Regions from separate parts of the Paenibacillus sp. FSL P4-0113 genome, predicted to be linked through region 1. Evidence: riboswitches for the same ligand, from Rfam matches in the RefSeq annotation. Region 1 holds a riboswitch; each other region holds the start of a gene.

Region 1 (5,787 bases):
GAGCAGGTCAACAATCTGTTCGCTGCTCTCGCCCTCGTCAGCGTGACCACCCTTGATCACAACGAATTCTGATCCCATACTGCTAATATGTCTTGCAGCCTCGCGGCGATCCTCCATCGTACGGATGCTGATCCCTGTCAGGGCTTCCGCCTCCGGAATATTCGGTGTAACGACCAGGGCCAAGGGGAGCAAGTCGTCCTTCAAAGCCTGCACCGCTTCCAGTTGCAGCAGCTCAGCGCCTCCCTTGGCAATCATCACGGGATCGACGACGACCTTTTTCCAGCCGAACTTTCGGATCTGCTCGCTCACAAGACGGATGATACCCGCATTAAACAGCATGCCAGTCTTCAGGGCATCCACTCCAAGGTCTAATCCTACAGCTTCGATCTGTTCCGCTGTTGCTTCCGGTGGCAGCGGATATACGCCGTGGACCCCTAAAGTATTCTGTACGGTAACGGCCGTAATAGCCGACATACCGTATACGCCAAGCTCTTGAAAGGTTTTGAGATCGGCCTGAATTCCGGCCCCGCCGCCACTGTCCGAACCGGCAATCGTCAGCGCTCTGGGTACACGAACGTCTGTCATCGCGCACCACCTGCTGTGGTTGTTCCGGCTTCACGGACCGTGACATGCCCCTCCAGCGAACCTGTATGTAGTTTGGAGAGCTCGTCGAGAAAGGCAATCTGGAAGCTGCCGGGCCCCAGCTCTGCGGTACGTGCTGCGGCTCGGGAAGCTGCTGCACCGTAAAATGCCAAGCCTGCTGTACCTGCGAGCAGCAAGTTGGGTTCAACAGCTGCAAAGGCACCTAACACAGAGGTCAGCAGGCAGCCTGCTCCGGTTACCTTCGTGAGCAGCGCGTCTCCGCCGCTAATCATTCGTACTTCGGCCCCATCAGTGATGACGTCCTCCTTTCCAGTGATGACTACCATTGTATTGAGCGTTCGAGCAGCCCGAATTGCCAGATCGACATTGCCGCTGTCAGCACGGTCACCAGCATCTACGCCTTTAATCTCACGCGCTTCTCCAACAAGATGCGCGACTTCGGCTGCATTGCCCCGCACCAACGAGATTTTGACTTCACTCAGGATTCGCAGTGCCGATTCGGTTCTAAAGCTCGTTGCTCCCGCACCGACCGGATCTAGCAGGACTGGAACACCGTGTGCATTTGCTGATTGTCCAGCAATGATCATGGCATCCACCAGTTCGCGGTTCAGCGTACCGATGTTTAACACAACGGCCCCCGCTATTTTTGCCATGTCTGCTACTTCCTCGGGTGCATAGGCCATCACCGGGGAGGCGCCCAATGCATACAGGCCGTTGGCCGTAAAGTTGGTGACTACCACGTTGGTCATATTGTGAACGAGGGGGTTGCTGTTTTGTACCTTCGTCAGGAGATCTAAATAACTTTTTTCCCATGTACTCATCATGATTATCCTCTCTATAGTTGGTGGTTCAACAGGACATTAAACGTACTTCACGCATCGAATTGACAGGCTGACTATTCCAAGACCGCTGCCTGCATCTGGACCGGCCATTCTTCCTGCTTATAAGCCATGTCCCAGAACTTATATTCCAGCTGGCAGCTCAGTATAAAATGCTCAATCATCCGCTCCCGCTCAGCAGCCGTTGCGCCTTCCGCCCAAGCATCTACACGTTCTCGGAACTTGAGTGTTGTATCATTAAGCTGGTCTCCATAGAAGCCCATCCATTCATAGAACGGATGGGACTCATCCGGCTTTACTTCATCCAGTAGCCTGCGGCCAATCTCAACATACGTCCACATACATGGCAGCAGCACAGCCAAGATCTCGCCCAGGCTACCCTCATGCGCAACCGTCAGCATGTGACGGATATAGTGATGGGCCGACGGAGCGAGTGGATATCCCTGCAACTCTTCATAGGTCACCCCTGCGACAGCACAGAAATTTTGATGCGGATGAACCTCGCTGTGGAGAATAAAAGAGATTTGTTCATTAAATACAGCCATGTCTTCCCGATTGGTGCATTTGGAGATTGCGATACCGTATATCCGCATGTAGGCGTTCAAATATTCAAAGTCCTGTTTTACATAGTGAATCAGCTGTCCCCTTGTCAAACTTCCTTTAGCAATACCTCTCACAAAGGGATGCTCAAAAATCGCTTGAAAAATGCCGTCCGCCTTCCGACGAAGTTCTTGTGTAAAACTCAAATTCCCCACCTCCATTAAATTGAAGAGCAAGAAGTCCTGTAAGGATACAATTCCGGAACAACGCTAAAAAGCCGCCCCGGAAAATGGAGCGGCTTCAACAATAGGCCCAATGCGCAAAAAAACGCTTGAAACCTTATATATAAAGGCTCCACTTTCCTACGCTAGTGCGAACTAGATCAGGTTCAAAGGGTCCAAGATACGTTCTTGTCTCAGCCATAGTGGCTCCCCTAGTGGACTTCTATTCTTTTGACTATTACTGTACATTCGTTCATACGCTATGTCAAACATACGTCTATCTGGTCAAAGGTCAAGTGACAGAGCAGAAGTTCGCTTTCGAGGGAAAAAGTGCTGGAGAAGGTCAGTTCCGTCTACACAAAGGAGTTCGCGGCAGGCTCCAGTGTCTAAATAATCAGAATTTATACCAAAAGAGAAATCAGAACTGGGAGTGTAACGAGCGATATGACAGCACTGATGACAAAGGAGGAGGCTGTTTCTGATTCCAGGCTTTCAAAACGCGTAGCGATCATCGCAGCGACTGCTGAACCCGGGAAGGAGACGAGCAGAACTGCCTTCACAGTATCTGCAGACGACAGACCGCACAGGTAGGCGATCAGCAGCATTAATAATGGCTGTACAATTGTTTTTAACAGTGCGATGGCAAAGGCACTTACACTAAAACTAATGTTGCGTACGCCAATGGTCACTCCGACAGCGAATAAAGCGGCTCCGGACGTAATGTCTCCGATTTGATTCAACGATTTGTTCAACAAATCCGGTGAATGGAAGCCGAACAAGGTCAAAATTACACCAATCAGTGGAACCAGCACCAGCGGTTCTTTTAAGCCATGAAGAATGGAGTCCCAGATTAACCTTCCGAGGTGACCGTTCCGTTCCTTGCCTGAATTCCGGCTGGCTACGGTAGCTATAATGGTAGCCGCCGGGTCAAGGACGGCATTGACTACAATTCCCGTAAGCGCAATCGGAATGGCGACAGCAGAGGAACCGTAGATGGCTCCAAGCACCGGAATACCCATAAAAGCAAAGGTAGGCTGTGCTGAGTTCAAAGCAAACATGGCGGCATCCTTCACTGACTGCTTCCCCGCAAAGCGGGACAGTAGAAGGAGAACGGCAAAAAAGCCGACAATGCCAATGAACAGAGCCAGCAGGAATGGCCATTGCTCGATGAGTGCTTTCCTGTCCGTTGTCGTGATACCAATGAATAGATGCGCAGGCAGTGCAAATTTGGTAACCAGTGCATTTAGGGCCTTGGAGGAAGAGGCATCAAAGCTTTTGTAATGCCCCGCTAACCACCCTAAAATAATTACGAAAAAAATCGGCACCAAAATATACAAGATATGTCCGACACTCATAGATCGATTCTCCTTGCTTGAACTGACGTATTCTGCCTGTCTGAACAAGGCAATATTCTTCCTAAACGGGGCATTAGTGAGGGTGATGAATTACACTTTCTACTGCTTTGACCTTCGTATATTCCGGTTTCCACATTGCATTTCGTATAGCTTGTTCCACATTTGAAATGTGTGCCTGGGCTACCTGATCCTGAATCGCGGCTTTCGCAACCGCAACCGCAACAGCGTACGAAACATCACGTAATTTTCGGATATGAGGGAGCAGCGCACCGCCAGGCTTATTCGAATCCACGCCATTGGCAACGGCATCTGCTGCGGCTGAAAACATGGCAGGGGTAATCCTTTTGGCTTTCACTACAATCGCACCCAGACCTAGTCCCGGGAAAACAAAGGCATTGTTCGCCTGTCCAATTTCAAATTCCGTACCGTTATAGGTGACGGGCTCAAAAGGACTTCCGGTAGCGATCAATGCTTTGCCATCGGTCCACTGTATCAAATCCTCGGGTACCGCTTCGGCAAGGTTTGTAGGATTGGACATGGGCATGATGATCGGGCGTTCCACATGCTTGGCCATTTCCTTGATAATCTCTTCTGAAAAGGCACCTGCTACACCGGAAGTTCCGATCAATAGAGTAGGCTTCACCTGACGGATGACCTCCAGCAGTGGTATTTTGCCGTCATCCGACCGCGTCCATGAGCTGACCTCTTCTTTTTTACGTACATATGGTTTCTGATAATCCAGGACATCTTCCATATCGTCCGTTAACAGTCCGCGGTAATCAAAAGCCCAAAATGGCTTGAATGAATCTTCCTCCGAAAGACCATCCGCGATCATGGCTCCCCGAATTTGGTCAGCGTTGCCGATTCCTGCTGCCCCCGGGCCAAAGACAACTACTTTTTGCTCACGCAGCGGAATCTTGGTGACACCTACTGCCGAAAGAATCGCAGCCAAGGTTACCGCTCCTGTGCCTTGTATATCATCGTTGAAGGTGAGAATGCTTTGTCCGTATTTTCTTATAATATGGCGAGCATTTACGCTACCCACATCTTCCCAATGTAAAAGCGCCTTCGGGAATTGAGCTAACGTTTTGCTGATAAAAGTATCAATAAACTGGTTATAGGCTTCTCCGCGAACCCGTTTATGGCGGTTTCCGATGTACAGCGGATCATTCAGCAGCTTTTCATTATTCGTGCCTACATCCAGTACAATGGGCAGCACCCGCCCTGGATGAATGCCTGCCGCAGCCGTATACACTGCAAGTTTGCCAATAGCAATGTTAATCCCCCCGACACCCCAGTCCCCAATCCCCAAAATACTTTCGGAATCCGTCACGACGATCAGGTCCACATCCTCGCCGCTCAAACCGGAATTATAGAATGCTTGTCCAATACCGTTCGGATTATCTATCGACAAATATACGCCCCCAGGACGGTTGTACTCGTGACTGTATTCTTGAATCGCAGTTCCTACGGTCGGCGTGTAGACTACGGGCAGCATTTCACTCAAATGATCGGTTAACAGCCGGTAGTAGAGGACGACATTTCGATTATGAAGGTCGTTGAGAGAAGCATTTTTACGCAGCATGGTGGGTTGTGCCAGAAACTGCTGATATGCCCGTACGCTCTGTTTCTCTAATGAAAGGACGGTGGGAGGAAGGATTCCTTCCAAACCCAGTTCTTTGCGTTCTTCTTCTGTAAAAGCGACACCTTTGTTCAAAAGGGCATTTGCTAACACATCCTTTCCCCGCAATGGAGTAGATAATGACCCATCGCGATTGACATAAAAAGCTTCCATAAAAAGACCTTCTTTCTTTTCATTTTCATGATTATTCATGACGAAAGATGACATGTTGTCCATAGTATAGACATGCGAATCTGTTTTATTCATCTATCTTTCTATGACAAAATAACCATATTCATTTCTTTCTATTGATCTAAAAGAACCGATTTTCGATATAGATTCGCTAACTAATTCTGATGATTTTGGTTCTAATGGATCGGGTCTAAATACTCTGGTTTTATCAAGTATGAAAATCAGTTTTTCTTCTCTTATTCCCTTATATATCATGGAGTGTCAGCTATTTTGTTAAGAAAATATGAAGTATTTGGGCATTAATTTAACCCCTATAAACAAACATTTTTAATTCTTTTTCAACAAAATAGAACTATTCGGAGGAAAAGGAGAGGTTTGTGTGCAGGGACCTATAGCCATTTTTAGCGATAATGACA
Region 2 (5,787 bases), 2.2 Mb from region 1:
CCCCGAGAGAAAAGGCCACATCATAGGCTTTCATAATTTCGCAGATTTCTTCAAAATGTGTATACAAAAAATTCTCCTGATGGTGCGCAAGGCACCAGGCTGCCATGATCGACCCGCCACGGGACACAATTCCCGTCATTCTATTCGCCGTCATCGGTATATACCGCAGCAATACACCCGCATGAATTGTAAAATAGTCCACTCCCTGCTCCGCCTGCTCGATCAGCGTATCGCGATACAACTCCCACGTCAGCGCTTCTGCTTCGCCGTTCACCTTTTCAAGTGCCTGATACAGCGGCACAGTTCCAATCGGTACAGGAGAATTCCGAATGATCCATTCACGTGTGGTATGGATATTACGGCCTGTGGATAGGTCCATAACTGTATCCGAGCCCCAACGCACAGCCCAGGTCATTTTCTCCACTTCCTCCTCAATCGAGGAGGTAACCGCAGAATTACCAATGTTCGCATTGATCTTCACGTGAAAATGACGCCCAATGACCATCGGCTCACTTTCCGGGTGATTGATATTCGAAGGCAAAATGGCTCGTCCAGCCGCCAATTCCTGCCGTACAAACTCAGGCTCCACCCCTTCGCGGATCGCCGCAAATTCCATTTCGGGCGTAATGATCCCTTGCCGTGCATAATGCATTTGCGTCACTGTACGACCTTGCGAAGCACGAAGCGGACGGTTGGTCACGCCGGGAAATTCAACTGTCTCCCGTTTGGAGCCAGGTTTCAGTCCATTATCCTCCGGTTTGACGGCGCGTCCCTCGTAAGCCTCCACATCGCCCCGTTCCAGTGCCCAAGCTCGCCGTAATGGAGACAGGCCCTGACGGATATCGACCTGATAGGCTTCGTCAGTCATGGGACCGCTCGTATCGTACACACGCAATGGCTCATGATGCTCCGTGCCCTGCGGCGTATGTGTAGGATGGAGAGCAATTTCGCGCTCTGGCACGGCAATGTCCGGCCGCGAGCCTTGAATATATACCTTACGGCTCCCTGGAAAGGGCGTTACCCCACTGGCTTGCTTCCCGTTTGTTCTCTCTACCTCAACTTCCCTTGTTCCTGCCAACCTTACTTCTGCTGATTTCAATTCTGTTCCTTTTGTTCCTTCTACTTCTGACGGCTTCATTGTCCATTCCTCCCGTTTCGATGAAATGACACACCGATCCGGAACCATTCCCAGGGTGGCGCTGATCTATGCAAAAAAGCCGGTTCCCGAGGGAACCGGCTAATCTAACGAGGCTGCTATCCAGACCGTGCACATGTGGAATAATCCTATTCCAATGCGTCACCGTAGACAGCAGCTGCGTATACATTTCAATGGCCGATTACTTCCCTACGCTGGTATGATCCAGATCAGGTGCAAAGGGTCCGGAATCTTACACGATTCCATCTCAGCCCGGCATTACAGGCTCCCCCAGTAACTGCGATACTTCTATTCACATGAGGCGGACATAACAGACATCCCGCCATCCTTATCAGACTACTTCAAATTTATGACTTTGGCAACCCTTCTAGGTTCCATTTAGCAAGAAGACGCTCCTCATCAAATCACTCTGCTTGCTTCAACTGCATTCATTCTTGTTACGGAAGCATAAGCCCCATTTCCTTAGCCGCTTCGATCAAAATCGGAGCAAAGTCATGTAGCGTCTCGGGTGCAAGCCGGCTGACCGGACCGGATACAGATAAAGCCGCAGTGACCTGTCCCTTCCGGTTCACAATTGGTGCGGCCACAGCAGCGGCCCCTGGCTCCCGTTCTTCATAGCTGGTCGCATAGCCCTTCTCGCGAATGTCCTGCAGCTGGGCTTTATAGACCTCCGCGTCTACCGAGTGCGGCCATTCATTCCCGCTTAGCAGGGCTTCCAGCTCCTGCGGCGGCATAAAGGCAGCCAGCACCTTACTGGAGGCTCCTACAGCCAGCGGCATACGCGCACCCACAGGCGCAACCCTGCGGATCGCCTGATTGCTCTGCACGGCTTGTATGCGAATACGCATGTTGCCGTCCCGTAAGTACAAGCTGACCGTTTCGCCCAGACGGTCACGCAGTCCTTCCATTGCAGGCTGTAACAACACCGCCGGCTCGTCACTTTGGGACAAATGTGTGGATAGCTCCCAAATGCGGAAGCCAAGTCGATATTTTTCCGTTTCGGCATTCCGAACGACAAAGCCACGATCCTCCAACGTAGTCAGCAGCCGATGAACCGTGCTTTTATGTAGGCCAATTTTGGAGGCAATCTCCGTTAGGCCAAGATCCGAATCTGCGGTAAAACACAGCAATATATCAAGTGCACGCTCTACAGCGCGAACGGTTAATTTACGGTCTTCCATTCGTGAACCGCTCCTCTTGTCTCCATATTCGTTTCACACTATGAAACATGGTTACATAAATTATATAGAATAGTCGCGGCTACTGTAAACCGATGTTTTTGTGACAACCATATTACAGAACGAGAACAAACATCGACAATTCTTTGCATCATTTTTACTTTTCCGGTTCAGGCGTTGACTTTGGGTAACCCCCATCATACGATAATAGGTATCTATACGGATATACACTATCATTTTCAAGTGGAATTATACCTAAATTCTATGAAACGAAGATCAATTTTATATAAGGAGGCTCTTACATGATTTCTACATCCCAGCGCAACTCTCAGCTACAGACCGCTGTTCAGGAGCCGTCCACCCCACTCTTTAATCCCCGTCTGCTGCGGTTCAAGCACGTTGTGATTGCTCTGCTGCTGTCGGTCGTTTTTTTTCTGTTGTTTTGTTTTATTGCCTTGCATGCTTACATCGCATGGGTACTTACGAATCCTACCGTCGCGCCGCTGTACTCTAATCCGATGCAGGCCAAAAACATGCCTTATGAGGAAGTCAGCTTCCCTGCCAAGGATGGTAGCCGCATGGTACAAGGCTGGTATATCCCGGCGGATCAATCGCGGAAAACGATTATTTTCAGCCATGGTTATGGAGCTAACCGCGAAGAAAGCTGGATTCCCATGTATGATCTGGCGCATTATGCCCACAGTTTGAACTTTAATGTGGTCATGTTCGATTATGGATTCGCGTCACAAAACAGCAAATCAGTCGCAACCGGAGGCAAAGCGGAATCCCAGCAGCTTCTCGGAGCGATCCAGCTTGCGAAGCAACGCGGCTCGTCGGAGATTATCGTATGGGGCTTCTCCATGGGGGCAGGAACCGCTCTTCAGGCGGGCTTGCAAACCAAGGATGTGGACGCAATGATTTTGGACAGCACTTTCCTGTTGGAGCCGGATACGCTGTACCATAACATTCACAATCAAATTAACCTGCCAAGACATCCGTCTTTGGAAATTCTGGAGTTGCTGTTTCCAGTATTGAACGGCACCAGCTTGCATCAGATTCCATATCAGGAGGTTAAAAAGGAAAACTATCCGTTCCCGATCATGTTTGTGCATGGTACACAGGATGAAAAGGCTCCTTATCCTATTGCGGAAAAGCTCGCTGCCAATCAAACCAACCCACTTTCCAGTGTATGGATTGTCAAAAACGGGATACATGAGCTTATTTTCAGAGAGCATCCCCGTGAATATCTACGGCGGGTATCGACGTTTCTAAGCAGTGTACAGGAGCTGGAGGACAAGAAAACGATCGCTGATGCCCACAAACAAACGACTACGAAGTAAAGAATTATTTTTCGAAGAACTGTATATTCTATTGTTCGCCTTGAAGAAGCCTGCCTATGGACACTTAAACCGTGCCGTAGCTGGGCTTCTTTTACGTTTTCCATGGGTATTCATTGTTCTACGTAACAGAGATGGCCTAATTGCAGGAGTTTATAGACATATTCCCGATGAGACCGCGAATATACTGGGTACGTATGCATCCAGGGCAGATCTGCCAGATCCGCCGGATAGCCATAGTGGGATACGGGAGGTATAAAACGATGCTGAGTACTTATGGGTCTTTCCTGCCCTTACGTGTGCTGGAGGAAATTCGGCATTGGAAGCAGCAGGAAAGTTGGCATGTGGAAGTGATTAAATCCGCTACCGAGGGACTGGAGCCTACTTATGTACGGCTGCTGGATGATTGGCGGACTGTATTCGAACAGACGGAACGCACCGCCATAGAGTTGCTTGAAGAGCAACGGAGCGCACTTGATCCGGCAGATCAGGCGTGGCATCAGGAATGGAAACAGCTGTCGGCTGCCCCACAAGCACATACACACGAATTCACTGAACCTCCAAAACAGTCAAGGGGATTAGACGCATCATCATCTGTAAAGATGCCATCGTCAGAGTCAGCATTAAACGCTCAGCCTGACTCACAAGAATTAAATCGTCGATTGGACGATTTGCTACAAACCGCAAACCGCCAGTCACAGGAGTATGTACGGCAGCTCGGTCTGCTGAGCGAGCACAGTCATGCATTGCGTCAGCAGCCAAAATCCGCTGGAGTTGTATTACACGCGGCACATGAAAGCCAATATTTCCTGATCTCGACAACCCCCTTTCAAGAACCTGGCTCCATCGCAAGGGCTGCTGGGTTGTATCATGTAGCGACAGAGGGTGAGAATTACCCAGAGGAAGCGTTTCGAGAACGTCAGGCAGGCATAAGGGGAGAAGGCACATGGACGACTAAAGGCGTCAAATCCAGCCAGGCTCAACCTTCGGCAACGGAAAAAACCTCAATCGGCCGGTCGGTTCCTATTGGAGGACATCGACTCCCACCGCTCCCTTACCCCTATAATGCGCTTGAACCGTATATTGATGAGAAAACGATGCGTATTCACCATGACAAGCATCATTTGAGCTATGTGAATGACCTAAATAAAGCGGAAAAAAAGCTGGAAGAAGCCCGAAAAACAGGTAATTTTGATCTCGTAAAACATTGGGAACGCGAACTGGCATTCAACGGCGCAGGCCATTACCTGCATACTCTTTTTTGGACGATCATGAGTCCTCAAGGCGGTGGAAACCCAAGCGGACCGCTGGCTGAACAGATTAAAAAAGATTTTGGCAGCTACGATGCATTCAAAAAACAATTCAGTTCGGCAGCCGAAAAGGTCGAGGGTGGCGGCTGGGCGATCCTGGTATGGAGTCCGCGCGCGGGACGGCTTGAAATTTTGCAGGCCGAAAAGCACCAGAATCTGACTCAATGGGAGTCCATTCCGCTGCTGGCGATAGATGTGTGGGAACACGCATATTACTTAAAGCATCAAAACGAGCGCAACAAATACATTGAGGATTGGTGGCATGTCGTTAACTGGCCTGAAGTGGAAGCACGCTACGATCAAGCCTCCAAGCTGAGATGGCAACCCTTCTAGAGGTTGTTCAAAAAGTCGTCTTTCCATAACGAAGCTATTCAAGAAGCGGATTCGACGTCGAATCTTGAATTCAGCCGGGCCTTCCGTTGCTCACGTAGATCTGTCTACGCTCCGCTACTCAGTCCCTAGCTTCATCCAACTTTCTCGGTCCTGAAAAGCCGACTTTTTGAATACGCACTAATAGGCTTCTAAGCTAAAGACAAACTACACCTGCAAATCGTATCGCTCTCTGAGCGCTGCCATTTGTTCGGTCCATCCTTCCGGTTGTACCAGCCAACTATCGGCAGGTAAAATGACTGTCTGGCTCTCGACGACACGACGCAGAGATGCCGTGTACGCCTCAACAGACGGCACTCCAGCCAGCTCTGCCAGGCTACCCATCGTTGCCGGATTCACCCGGGGGTAATCCTGCTGCTGCACGCCTGTCGACGTATCTCCGGCTGCCTCTGTATAGAATTGCTGTACCGCCTGTG
Region 3 (5,787 bases), 1.3 Mb from region 1:
AGCAACTGGATATGGGGGATTTTTACCTCATTGATGTAAAGGTTGAAGAGATGGCGAATGGACTAGGTCTGTCGGCCATAGGACTGGATCGGGATGTATCCGCACTTAGCGGCGGGCAACGGACAAAGGTTCTTCTTGCTAAGTTGCTGTTGGAAAAGCCGAACGTCCTGTTGCTGGATGAACCTACCAACTATTTGGATGTAGAGCATATTGAATGGCTTACGCGCTATTTGAAGGATTATCCTTATGCTTTTATTCTTATTTCACATGATACTGAATTTATGAACCAGGTCGTTAATGTTATTTACCATCTTGAATTTGCCAAGATGACCCGTTATTCAGCTAATTATGAAAAGTTTCTCGAAATGGCGGATCTGAACAAAGCCCAGCATATTGATGCTTATGAGAAGCAACAGGATTTTATTAAGAAACAGGAAGATTTTATTCAGCGTAATAAAGCGCGTGCCTCTACATCAGGCCGAGCAAAGAGCCGTGAAAAGCAGCTTGATCGGATCGAACGTATTGATAAGCCTGAAGAAGCCGCAAAACCAACCTTTCAATTCAAAGAGGCACGTGCAAGCGGAAAGACGGTATTTGAGGGTATTGATTTTGAGATTGGTTATACACATGCCCTTTTGCCTAAAATGTCCATGACGATTGAACGTGGCGAAAAGATTGCAATTGTCGGCTACAATGGTGTCGGTAAATCGACATTGCTCAAAACCATATTGGGAAAAATTCCGCCAATCAGTGGAAAAACTTATCAAGGTGATTTTTTGCAGCCCGCTTATTTTGAGCAGGAAGTAAAGGCCGAGAAAATTACACCGATTGACGATGTGTGGAATGAATTTCCGCATTTGAACCAGCATGAAGTACGAGCGCATTTGGCGCGTTGCGGTTTGAAAAATGAGCATATCACGCGTCCGCTATCTGCGCTCAGTGGTGGAGAACAGGCTAAAGTCCGTCTTTGCAAACTGTTAATGCGTGAAAGCAACTGGGTACTGTTCGATGAGCCTACCAACCACTTGGATGTTAAAGCAAAGGATGAGCTGAAACGTGCCTTGAAGGAATACAAAGGGACCGTATTGCTTGTATCTCACGAACCGGACTTTTACGAGGATTGGGTAACCAAAACGTGGAATGTGGAAGAGTGGTCAAGTAAAGTTAACTAAAATCAGCTAAATCCAGTTCCAGCAAATTTCACACGAAGTGGGGTTTGCAGAATTAGAAAAATATGCTAAGCTATCTTTAGCTTATACAATAAAATAGTCACACTAGGGGAGCCGCCCATGCGGCTGAGACGGAATAAATGGATTTCGGACCCTTTGCACCTGATCTGGGTTATGCCAGCGTAGGGAAGTGAGCGCCGTACAAACAAGGCAACACCATCTTTATTTTTGTTTGTGCGTGGGACGATACACGTATACGGATATCATGGTCCGTTCGATTATTGGACGTTCGTTAAACCACTTCCTTGGGGAAGTGGTTTTTTTGCGTTTCGTTCATTTTAAGTAGTTCGAGCTTCCGTAGACGATTCACATATAATCCCCTTTCATTCCTGCTGGTAGACGTGGCTGGCTAAGCTTAGATCCTTTAGTCCAATGTGAGGTGAAGACAAAATCGAATTACACGCAATTTCGATGGAAAAGGGCACTTTTGCACAAGCCGCCCAAGTGGCTGCTGTGATTTGTCCGTATGTTCATTATGTACACGCACGTTTAAAACAGAATGGTGCCTCTGCATTGCTTTCTTTGACTCGCAGCCTGGTGGAGCAGGAAGTTCCTTTGCAACAAATTGTAGTAAATGATCGTGTGGATGTAGCTTTACTTACTTTGGTCGGAGCCGTTCAATTACCAGCTAATGGATTACCTGTTGTGGATGTGAAAAGCCTACTTCCAAAGGGTACACGCTGTGGAGTGTCTGTACATTCCTTGGAGGAGATGCAAATTGCTGAGCGGGCAGGAGCGGACTATGTACTTTATGGTCACGTATATGAGACCCATTGTAAGCCCGGTATTGTACCGCGGGGTTTAGCTCAGCTTGAACATATTTGCAGACTGTCAAACATTCCGGTGATTGCGCTAGGCGGCATACAACCGCATCATATCCCGGAGCTTTATAGGGCCGGAGCAAGCGGAATTGCGGTGATGTCTGGTATATGGGAGGCTGAGTCGCCCGTTGCAGCTGCAATGGAGTATAGGCGAATGGCAGACCTTGTAGTTCACAGCCTGTAGCGAGAAAACGAGAGTAGAGGCAAGCTGAAAGCAGAAGGGTTTATGGAGAGGAGATACGGAACAAATGCTAAAGATACACACAGAGGAAAGAGTGATTGGACACGCTGAATGCTTGGTCATAGGTGGAGGTGTCATCGGCAGTTCCATTGCTTATCATGTGGCCAAGGAGGGAAGAAGTACGATTATGCTGGAACGATTGATCCCGGGTGAGGGAGCCTCAGGAGCAGCGGTTGGAATGCTGGCAGCGGAAAGTGAAGAGTTCACCGACTCTGAGCTATCACGATTTGCTCGCATAAGTCGAGATGCATTCCCTGAGCTTGTCTGTGATCTAGAGCGTTTGTCAGGTATTTCGGTGGAATTCCGTACTGAAGGGTTTGTGACCCCTTTCCGTACGGAGACTGAAGGCCAAAAACGCTGGAAAGCTGCTAAAACGCGAGAGGGTGATTGTCCTATCTGGTGGGATGCGAAAGAATTGGCCCGACGAATTCCAGGTTTGGATGAACAAGCGATCGGGGCAATATATCGTTCAAAGGAGACACAAGTGGCTCCTGTCCAGCTTTGCCGTGCTTATGCAGGTGCTGCTGCGGTGCTGGGAGCAACGGTATGGTCTGGTACACAGGCAGAGCAACTGGTCATACAGGATGGTCGAGTTTGCGGTGTCCGAACAGATAGTGGCTTTTTTTCCTGCGATCAGGTCATTATTGCCGGAGGCTTGGATAGCATGAAATTGCTAGCGCAGGTTGGGTTTGAATATCCACTTTATCCGGTCAAGGGCGAAGCGGTAGCGGTCTCCTTGAAGGATCACCCGTTAGAATATACCATTTATGCTGATGATATTTACCTCGTGCCTAAACAGAATAACGAGCTTTGGATTGGGGCAACGAGCCTTCCACATCAATATGACGAAGAGGTGACCGTAGGAGGCTTGGAGGGGTTGCTGGCACGTGCCTCTGCCTGGCTGCCGCGCGTCCGTGAAGCTTCTTTTATACGCGCTTGGGCGGGCTTACGTCCGCAGGCTGTATCAGGTCATCCTTTTATAGGCATTGTTCCTGGGGTCGAGGGCGTATATGCTGCAGTCGGGCATTATCGCAACGGTGTCCTGCTGAGTGATGCTACCGGGCGTGCGATGGCAGCTATGCTTAATGGGGCTTGTGCAGCAGAATTTGGGATAAGTAGTTTTTCTTCTGAGCTCCTCAAGGAGAAAAGCTTATGAAGCTGACGATTAACGGCCAGAGCCTGACCTTTTCTAATCGAATCACTCATGTGAATCAATTGCTACATGAGCTTGATGTAAAGGTGAAAACCGTAGTGGTGGAGCTGAATCGGCATATATTGACCCGTGAAGATCATGATGAAGCGGTACTGAAAGATGGAGATTGCCTAGAGATTGTACATTTTGTGGGAGGCGGTTGATTATGTTAACCATTGGAAAAGCATCTTTTACCTCGAGGTTGTTGTTGGGAACAGGAAAATTCTCTGATCTAGATATCCAATCCCAAGCCGTAGAGGCTGCTGAGACGGAAATATTGACGTTTGCTGTACGGAGATTGAACTTGGAGGAACGGGATAAGCAGCATTTTCTCGATATGCTGGATTTGAGCCGGTATACACTTCTTCCCAACACAGCAGGGGCTACAACAGCAGAGGAGGCGATTCGTATTGCCAAATTGGCAAAAGCCTCCGGCCTGTGCGATATGATTAAGGTGGAAGTCATTGGGGATAGCAAGACACTGCTGCCGGACCCATTTGAAACGTTGAAAGCTAGTGAAAAGCTGTTAGAAGAAGGCTTTATCGTGCTGCCCTACATATCGGACGATGTGATTCTAGCAAAGAGGCTACAAGAGCTTGGGGTACATGCCGTTATGCCTGGAGCTTCACCGATTGGTACAGGACATGGTTTGCTTAATCCGTTTTCATTAGGTCTAATTATTGAACAGGCGGAGGTTCCGGTTATTGTCGATGCGGGTATTCGCTCACCCGGTGACGCGGCAATAGCGATGCAGTTAGGGGCAGATGCTGTTTTGTTGAATACAGCCGTATCAGGAGCGAAGGACCCGGTAAAAATGGCCGAGGCCATGAAACTGGCTGTTCGTGCTGGAAGATATGGTTTTGAGGCGGGCATGATTCCTGTAAAGCGTTACGCTTCAGCAAGCAGTCCGACAGAAGGTATGGTTCAGGCATGAAGGTAACTGACAAATCCGGTGCAGGAGGAACACATCCAAGTGATCGTTATTCCAGACAGGAAAGATTCGCGCCCTTTGGACCGACAGGACAACGCCGGCTTGCTTCCTCTCACGTACTAATCATAGGTACCGGAGCGTTAGGTACAGGTATTGCGGAAACGCTCGTTCGCGGGGGTGTAGGTACGGTGAGCCTCGTAGATCGGGATTACGTGGAATGGAGCAATTTGCAGCGTCAGCAGCTTTTTCAGGAAAGTGATGCTGCGCAAAGATGTCCCAAAGCAGTAGCTGCTCAGCGAAGATTAAAGGATATTAATTCGGAAACGGTTATACATGCGCATGTACTGGATGTTGGGGTGGAAGAACTGGAAGAGTTGATTCAAGGGGTAGATCTCATAATGGATGCAACCGATAATTTCGATACCCGACTTCTTATGAACGACATGGCACTCAAGCATGGGATTCCATGGATTTATGGGGGATGTGTGGGCAGTTATGGTGTAACCTACACCATTTTACCGGGTCAAACGCCTTGTCTTCACTGTCTGCTGGGAACTGTACCGTTTGGTGGGGAAACCTGTGATACCGCCGGGATTATTCCGCAGGCTGTACAGATGGTAACGGCTAACCAAACTACGGAAGCCTTCAAACTTCTTGGCGGATATCCGGAAGATTTGAGAGGAAAGCTACTTTCGTTTGATTTGTGGAAAAATGAGTATGTAGCGATAGCAGTAGATAGCGTTAAAAAGGAGAACTGTCCTTCTTGCGGTAGCCAACCGACGTATCCATATTTGTCGGCCTCTCATCGGCAGAAAACAGATGTTTTGTGCGGCAGGGATACCGTTCAAATTAGACCAGCAAACCCGATACATCTGAATCTTGCAGAAACGGCAGATAGATTTGCTTCTTTGGGAGAGGGGGAAGTAGAGCGAAATCCGTTTTTGGTTTCCTTTAGTACAAGCGAGCATCGCTTGGTTGTTTTTGCAGATGGCAGAGCGCTGATCCATGGGACAAAGGACGTGGCAAAAGCAAGAAGTCTGTATCATCGCTATTTGGGTTAAACCATAAAAGCAGAAAGCCATTCTTTGGAGAATGATTTTCTGCTTTTTTGTTACAATAATATTAATATGCTTTAATGGATTATAACACAAACTTGTTCGTATCCAATATGTAATGCTATGTCCAAACCAGGTGGGTGAAAAGATGAGCCCGTTAATTTTGCTTGTGAATGTAAATGAAGCGTCTCCCGTAATTGTTCGTCCATTGGAGCAGGCAGGTTATCAGGTGGTACATGTTAGCAATACGACGGATGCAAGCTCTTATGTAGCCCATAATCCTGTGGATTTGTTACTGCTCAATATAGAAGAAGAACA
Region 4 (5,787 bases), 2.4 Mb from region 1:
ATCGCACCGTTTCATACGCTGGCACACAGCGGAAAGACTTTTTTCGACCATTCTCATATTTGGCATATGGAGCAAAACCGGGAGCTGGCTGGGCTGTCTTCCCTGTTTATGGAGACAGAGTATCGCGTGATCACGGACGAAGCAAGCGAGGAAGAGGTCATTCGTTGGTGGAACGAGATGACAGAGGATGGTCATGAGGGGATTGTGATCAAGCCGGAACGCTTTTTGATGAAAAATCGGGACAAGATGATTCAGCCTGCAATCAAGGTGAGAGGCCGGAAGTATTTGCACATCATTTACGGTATGGATTATCTTGCCCCTGAGAATTTAAAGCGTCTGAAGCAGCGTCGAACGAACAAAAAGGAGCGTCATGCCCTGATGGAAGGAGCGCTTGGTATGGAAGGCGTGGAACGTTTTGTCCGCAAGGATACGGTAGATCGTATTCATGAATGCGTCCTTGCCGCACTATCTCTGGAATCAGAGCCGATTGATCCAAGATTGTAGTTTGCGAGGGAGGGATTGAGATGGAAAGGGGTACACCGTTAATTGATATTGGTGTGAACTTGATGCATCGTTCGTTTCATGCAGATCGGGAACAGGTGGTAGAGAGAGCCGCGGCTGTAGGGATTTCACCGCTGATTATTACCGGGACCAGTGTCCGCAGCAGTCGGGAAGCTTCTCAGTATGCAGCGCGTTATCCGGGCAAGCTGTATGCGACAGCTGGCGTGCATCCCCATGATGCCAAAGACTGCAGTGCAGACACGATTCAGCAGCTCCGCCAGTTGGCGGGTCAGCCGCAGGTCGTATCCATAGGGGAATGCGGATTGGACTATAACCGTGATTTTTCGCCACGTGATGTGCAGCGCCGATGGTTTGGCGAGCAAATCCAACTGGCGGGTGAGCTGAAAATGCCGTTATTTCTGCATGAACGAGATGCACATGAGGACTTTGTCGCTATGCTTCGGGAGTATCAAGGGCTTGTCGATAAAGCGGTAGTGCATTGTTTTACCGGCACGGAACAGGAATTGCGTACGTATGTAGAAATGGGACTGTATATCGGAATCACCGGCTGGATTTGCGACGAACGGCGGGGGAAGCATCTGCGTGAACTGGTCAGAGATATTCCCTTGGACCGTCTGATGATTGAAACGGATGCTCCATTTTTGACCCCGCGTAATTTGCCTGTGAAGCCTAAAGAAGGGCGTAATGAGCCCATGTATCTCGCTCACATTGCTGCTACGATAGCCGAATGTACAGGTCGAAGCATGATGGAGATCGAAATCGCGACGACGGAAACGGCTAAACGTTTCTTCGGATTATAGGATTGTCAAAGCCATAGATGTGGTATATATTATAGTGAATTAAAAAGCATTGTCGGGAGCTTGAGAAAGTCAGGCTGAGAGGGTGGCCCTTGCCACTGACCGTGAAATCTGATCTGGGTAATGCCAGCGTAGAGAAACCAAGAACACTATACAGGAATGCCGCTTTTTTTTGCGGTTGTCGATAGATTCAATGTATGTCCTAGCATTTTACCTTGATCCTGACTTGGCTGGGTATCAGTGTAGTAGTTTAGACTACTGGTTATATAAGGCATATCGACGAATGATGTTTTGTATGGTGCTTCACCTTTTACTGCGCATAAAGCTTGCCTGGAGATTCAGCTCCAGACAAGCTTTTTTTCATGGCCAAGAGGCCAACTATAAGGAAAAAGGGGAGCACGCAATAATGAATACTGCTGTAAGAGCGTCCAAAGGGTTGAAACTGACGGATATTTTGGTCACGATTGTGATCGCTGTTGTGTTCGGGTTGATCTACAAAATATGGGGACCTGCCTATGATTTGATGAAACCATTGGGTCTACACGCCGAGCAACTGATGTATGGCATGTGGTTTATGGCAGGTACGTTTGCTTATCTCATCATTCGCAAGCCGGGTGTTGCGATTTTGGCAGAGGTGGCAGCGGCAACGGTCAGTGCTTTTTTGGGAAGCGAATGGGGTATGTCCACCTTGTACTATGGCCTGCTGCAAGGCTTGGGAGCGGAGCTGTTTTTTGCGGCTTTTCTGTATCGGAACGCAAACCTGTGGGTTGCTTCGCTAGCTGCGGCTGGGGCGGCTGTCACTTCTCTGATTTTAGACTTCAGCTACGGGTATATTGATCAGCTATCGACTTGGAACTATGTTTTGTATATTGGATTTCGGATGATTGGCAGTATTGTGATTGCCGGGGTATTCGCGTTCTATCTGGCTAAGGCATTGGAGGTAACCGGAGTCACGCGAAGTTTGAGGCCTGCAACGGAACAAGATTATAAGGGGCTGGATTGATGAGCCGGGCAACCGAAGATGTGGTGGCTTCGATCACCCGGCTACGGTTGAAATTCCCCGGTGAGCAAGAGCTGCTTTTTCACAATATGTCTTTGTCTGTCCGCAAGGGGGAAAAGCTGCTGCTACTGGGACCGAGTGGATGCGGTAAATCAACACTGCTCCAAGTGTTAAGCGGTCTGATTCCACGCACGATAGAAGTGCCTATGAAATGCGATGCTGCTGTAATCCCAAGTGTCTCAGGTATTGTATTTCAAGATCCTGATACGCAGTTCTGTATGTCATATGCAGATGAGGAACTGGCTTTTGTGTTGGAAAATAATCAGGTTCCCCGGGAGCAGATGCGATCCCGTATTCGCGAGCTGCTGATACAGGTGGGTCTATCGACGGATGATATACATATGCCCATTGGCAGCATGTCACAGGGAATGAAGCAGCGGCTGGCGATTGCGTCTGTGCTGGCTATGGAGCCAGAAGTGCTTTTTCTGGATGAGCCCACGGCTTTGTTGGACGAGGAAGGCACTACACAGGTGTGGGATACCATTCGCAACATTTCGGTAGACCAGACACTGGTGATTGTGGAGCATAAAATTAATGAAATTGTCCATGATGTGGATCGGATTGTGGTGCTTTCTGCTCAAGGGGAGATCATTGCAGATGGAAGGGCCCAAGAAGTATTTCATGTGCACCGGCAGGCATTGTCCGAGTACGGCGTGTGGTATCCGGGAGTATGGAATGAAGCGTCTTCGCCACGTTGGAGTGAAGCAGTGACGCAACAGAATGGTGCGGGGACTGATGTGCTGGAGCTGGAACATTTTAGCGGCCTCCGCGGTTTAAGTTCAGTGATTTATGTGGAGCATGCGCAGGTGAAGCCTGGCGACTGGATTGGCGTGGTTGGTGAAAACGGGGCTGGCAAAAGCTCGCTACTGCTCTCCATGATGCGCTTACTTCGCACACAGGGACGTTATAGCGTGCGCGGAATTGAGGCAGGCAGTACAGAACAACTGGCAGAGCGTATCGGGTTCGCGTTTCAAAATCCCGAGCTGCAATTTGTAGCGCATACCGTACGAAAGGAACTAGAGTATTCGTTACCCAAGAGCTTGTATACTGTTGAACAGTGCCGGGAACGGGTCGATCGGATGCTCGTACAGTTCGGACTGGAGCGGCTGGACGAGCGGCATCCGTATCAGCTTTCGTTAGGCCAAAAAAGGCGGTTGAGTATTGCTACGGCTATGATTCGTGAGCCGGAAGTGCTGCTGCTCGATGAACCGACCTTTGGGCAGGATGCGCGTAATACCTTTGTCATGCTGGATATGTTGGAGCAGCTGAGAGCGGCAGGCACGGCCATTGTGATGGTCACCCATGACCCGGAAATTGTCCGTCGATATTGTACCGATACATGGCGGATTCAGAAAGGGGAACTACAGTATGAACCTGTCCTTTCCCCATCATAAAACATGGCTGCATCGCGTGAATCCGGGCCTAAAGCTCGTGATGTTTTCCATCCTGTTTGTGGTCGTTATAGTCATTCATGATCCGAATGTCATGTTTAATGTTGCGTGTGCTATGCTGTTGCTGCTTGTCTGGTCAGGCCATCCATGGAAGAGGCTGCTGCTATACGGGTCTCCCTTTATATTGGTGTTTATTTCAACTTCAACGGGCATGATGATGTTCGGCAAAGGGGTGACGACCTGGTGGACATGGGGCTTGATCCATGTGACGCAGGAAAGCTTTTACCGAGGCATGCATCTGGGCTTTCGTGCGCTGAGTATGGCTGCGGTAGGTTTGTTGTTTGGTTTAACGACTCGTCCAGTGGACCTTTTTTATTCACTGATGCAGCAATGGAAGCTCCCTCCGAAGTATGCATACAGCTTTTTGGCAGCCATGCGGTTGATGCCTATGATGGTGGAGGAATTCCAGGCATTGAGACAAGCCCACCGTATTCGAGGTTTACATCAGCATGTGTCCAAATGGAATATGTATGCCACGCTTCGCAGGTATGCGATTCCGCTACTCGCTCAAAGTATTCGGCGTGCCCAGCGCATTGCTATTGCTATGGAAGCCAAGGGTTTTACCAATGAAACCAAGCGAACGTATTATTATGCGATCGGCTATTCGGCTATAGATATTGTATTCATATTCTATTTTGTCGTCATGCTTACGCTGGCTTGGGGACTTGGGATTTGCTTTCCTTATGTAGGGGTGTGGGATGTACGTTAATTGTTGTCAAAAGGCTTTGCCCGTTTTCTGCTCTGTGGTATATTAATGCAATGGGAATTGACGGCTCGTACAGACCCGCCTGGGCTGGCGGGCTTATTACATTTTCCCTGAGAAATGGATCATCAGGAGGCCAGGTTTCATGATTACGCTGCATCAGGTAAACAAGCATTATACCACCTCAAGCGGCCAATTTCATGCGGTTCAATCCGTGTCCCTTCAAGTGGAGGAGGGGGAAATCCACGGTATTATAGGTGCCAGCGGTGCCGGTAAGTCTACCTTGCTCCGGTTGATGAATGTATTGGAAAGGCCGGATGAGGGAAACGTGGTTGTGAACGGGGAAGATCTGACTCGCATGCCGGAAAAACGTCTCCGTGAAGCGCGGCGATCCATAGGGATGATTTTTCAGCATTATCATCTTGTTCACAATCGGACGGTCAGTGGAAATGTAGCAATGCCGTTGGAGCTGGCAGGTGTCGCGAAAAAAGAGAGAGCAGAACGTGTGCGCGAATGCCTGCAATTCGTCGGTTTAGCTGATAAAGCAGAACAGTATCCGGCACAATTGAGCGGAGGCCAAAAGCAACGTGTAGCGATAGCCAGAGCGCTGGCGAATCGACCTGCGGTGCTGCTGTGTGATGAGCCGACCTCGGCGCTTGATCCGCAGACGACCGCGGATATTCTGGGCGTGTTACGGGAGATCAACCGTGAACTGGGAGTTACCATTGTAATTGTAACGCACGATATGGACGTGGTACGCAACATTTGTACCCATGTATCAGAAATGCGGGATGGACAGCTGCTTTCCACGCAACGTGTAGCTGACGCTGCGGTAGGTTCAACAGCGAAAGCAGGTGAAGCTGATGAATGAAATGCTGAACATCATTGCGCAATATCAGTCTGAGATATGGAAAGCCATCGCAGAGACGTTTATTATGGTGGGGATTTCTATCGCAGCAGCTGTACTGTTAGGGCTTCCGGCAGGAACGATTTTGTATTTGTGCGGCAAAGGGCAAAAATATGAAAATCGACTGCTGTTCACCCTATTGAACAGTGTGGTCAATGTCATCCGCTCGTTCCCGTTTTTGCTGCTCGTCGTGTTTATGATTCCATTTACACGTCTGGTCGTAGGGACGGCGCTGGGTACGATGGCTGCTACGGTTCCCTTGTCAGTGGTGGCCATCGCCTATTATTCGAGGCTGGTGGAGCAATCATTGCTTGAGGTGCCGAAGGGTGTAATTGAAGCCGCTACTT

Evidence for each region. A riboswitch is a leader RNA that binds a small molecule or an ion and turns the genes downstream of it on or off. The one in region 1 is predicted to bind thiamine pyrophosphate.
Region 2: another riboswitch for thiamine pyrophosphate. It lies ahead of thiC (phosphomethylpyrimidine synthase ThiC); the one in region 1 lies ahead of tenA (thiaminase II).
Region 3: another riboswitch for thiamine pyrophosphate. It lies ahead of MKX46_RS03500 (thiamine phosphate synthase); the one in region 1 lies ahead of tenA (thiaminase II).
Region 4: another riboswitch for thiamine pyrophosphate. It lies ahead of MKX46_RS20280 (ECF transporter S component); the one in region 1 lies ahead of tenA (thiaminase II).

What each region holds. Positions count from the first base shown of each region.
Region 1 covers NZ_JBBPAZ010000001.1:2,262,959-2,268,745, reverse strand. The annotation lists gene thiD (bifunctional hydroxymethylpyrimidine kinase/phosphomethylpyrimidine kinase) at 1-585, opposite strand, end outside; gene thiM (hydroxyethylthiazole kinase) at 582-1,424, opposite strand; gene tenA (thiaminase II) at 1,499-2,188, opposite strand; TPP riboswitch at 2,325-2,427, opposite strand; gene MKX46_RS09400 (AEC family transporter) at 2,605-3,558, opposite strand; gene MKX46_RS09395 (NAD-dependent malic enzyme) at 3,632-5,353, opposite strand; gene MKX46_RS09390 (glycosyltransferase) at 5,751-5,787, shown strand, end outside.
Region 2 covers NZ_JBBPAZ010000001.1:4,463,326-4,469,112, reverse strand. The annotation lists gene thiC (phosphomethylpyrimidine synthase ThiC) at 1-1,138, opposite strand, end outside; TPP riboswitch at 1,326-1,438, opposite strand; gene MKX46_RS19350 (IclR family transcriptional regulator) at 1,594-2,337, opposite strand; gene MKX46_RS19345 (alpha/beta hydrolase) at 2,637-3,674, shown strand; gene MKX46_RS19340 (hypothetical protein) at 3,646-3,930, shown strand; gene MKX46_RS19335 (Fe-Mn family superoxide dismutase) at 3,935-5,314, shown strand; gene MKX46_RS19330 (lipoate--protein ligase family protein) at 5,519-5,787, opposite strand, start outside.
Region 3 covers NZ_JBBPAZ010000001.1:936,574-942,360, reverse strand. The annotation lists gene MKX46_RS03505 (ABC-F family ATP-binding cassette domain-containing protein) at 1-1,172, shown strand, start outside; TPP riboswitch at 1,267-1,375, shown strand; gene MKX46_RS03500 (thiamine phosphate synthase) at 1,641-2,234, shown strand; gene thiO (glycine oxidase ThiO) at 2,299-3,447, shown strand; gene thiS (sulfur carrier protein ThiS) at 3,444-3,647, shown strand; gene MKX46_RS03485 (thiazole synthase) at 3,650-4,417, shown strand; gene MKX46_RS03480 (ThiF family adenylyltransferase) at 4,414-5,475, shown strand; gene MKX46_RS03475 (response regulator transcription factor) at 5,618-5,787, shown strand, end outside.
Region 4 covers NZ_JBBPAZ010000001.1:4,662,820-4,668,606, forward strand. The annotation lists gene MKX46_RS20270 (polynucleotide kinase-phosphatase) at 1-504, shown strand, start outside; gene MKX46_RS20275 (TatD family hydrolase) at 525-1,322, shown strand; TPP riboswitch at 1,366-1,475, shown strand; gene MKX46_RS20280 (ECF transporter S component) at 1,726-2,322, shown strand; gene MKX46_RS20285 (ABC transporter ATP-binding protein) at 2,322-3,773, shown strand; gene MKX46_RS20290 (energy-coupling factor transporter transmembrane component T family protein) at 3,748-4,539, shown strand; gene MKX46_RS20295 (methionine ABC transporter ATP-binding protein) at 4,679-5,404, shown strand; gene MKX46_RS20300 (methionine ABC transporter permease) at 5,397-5,787, shown strand, end outside.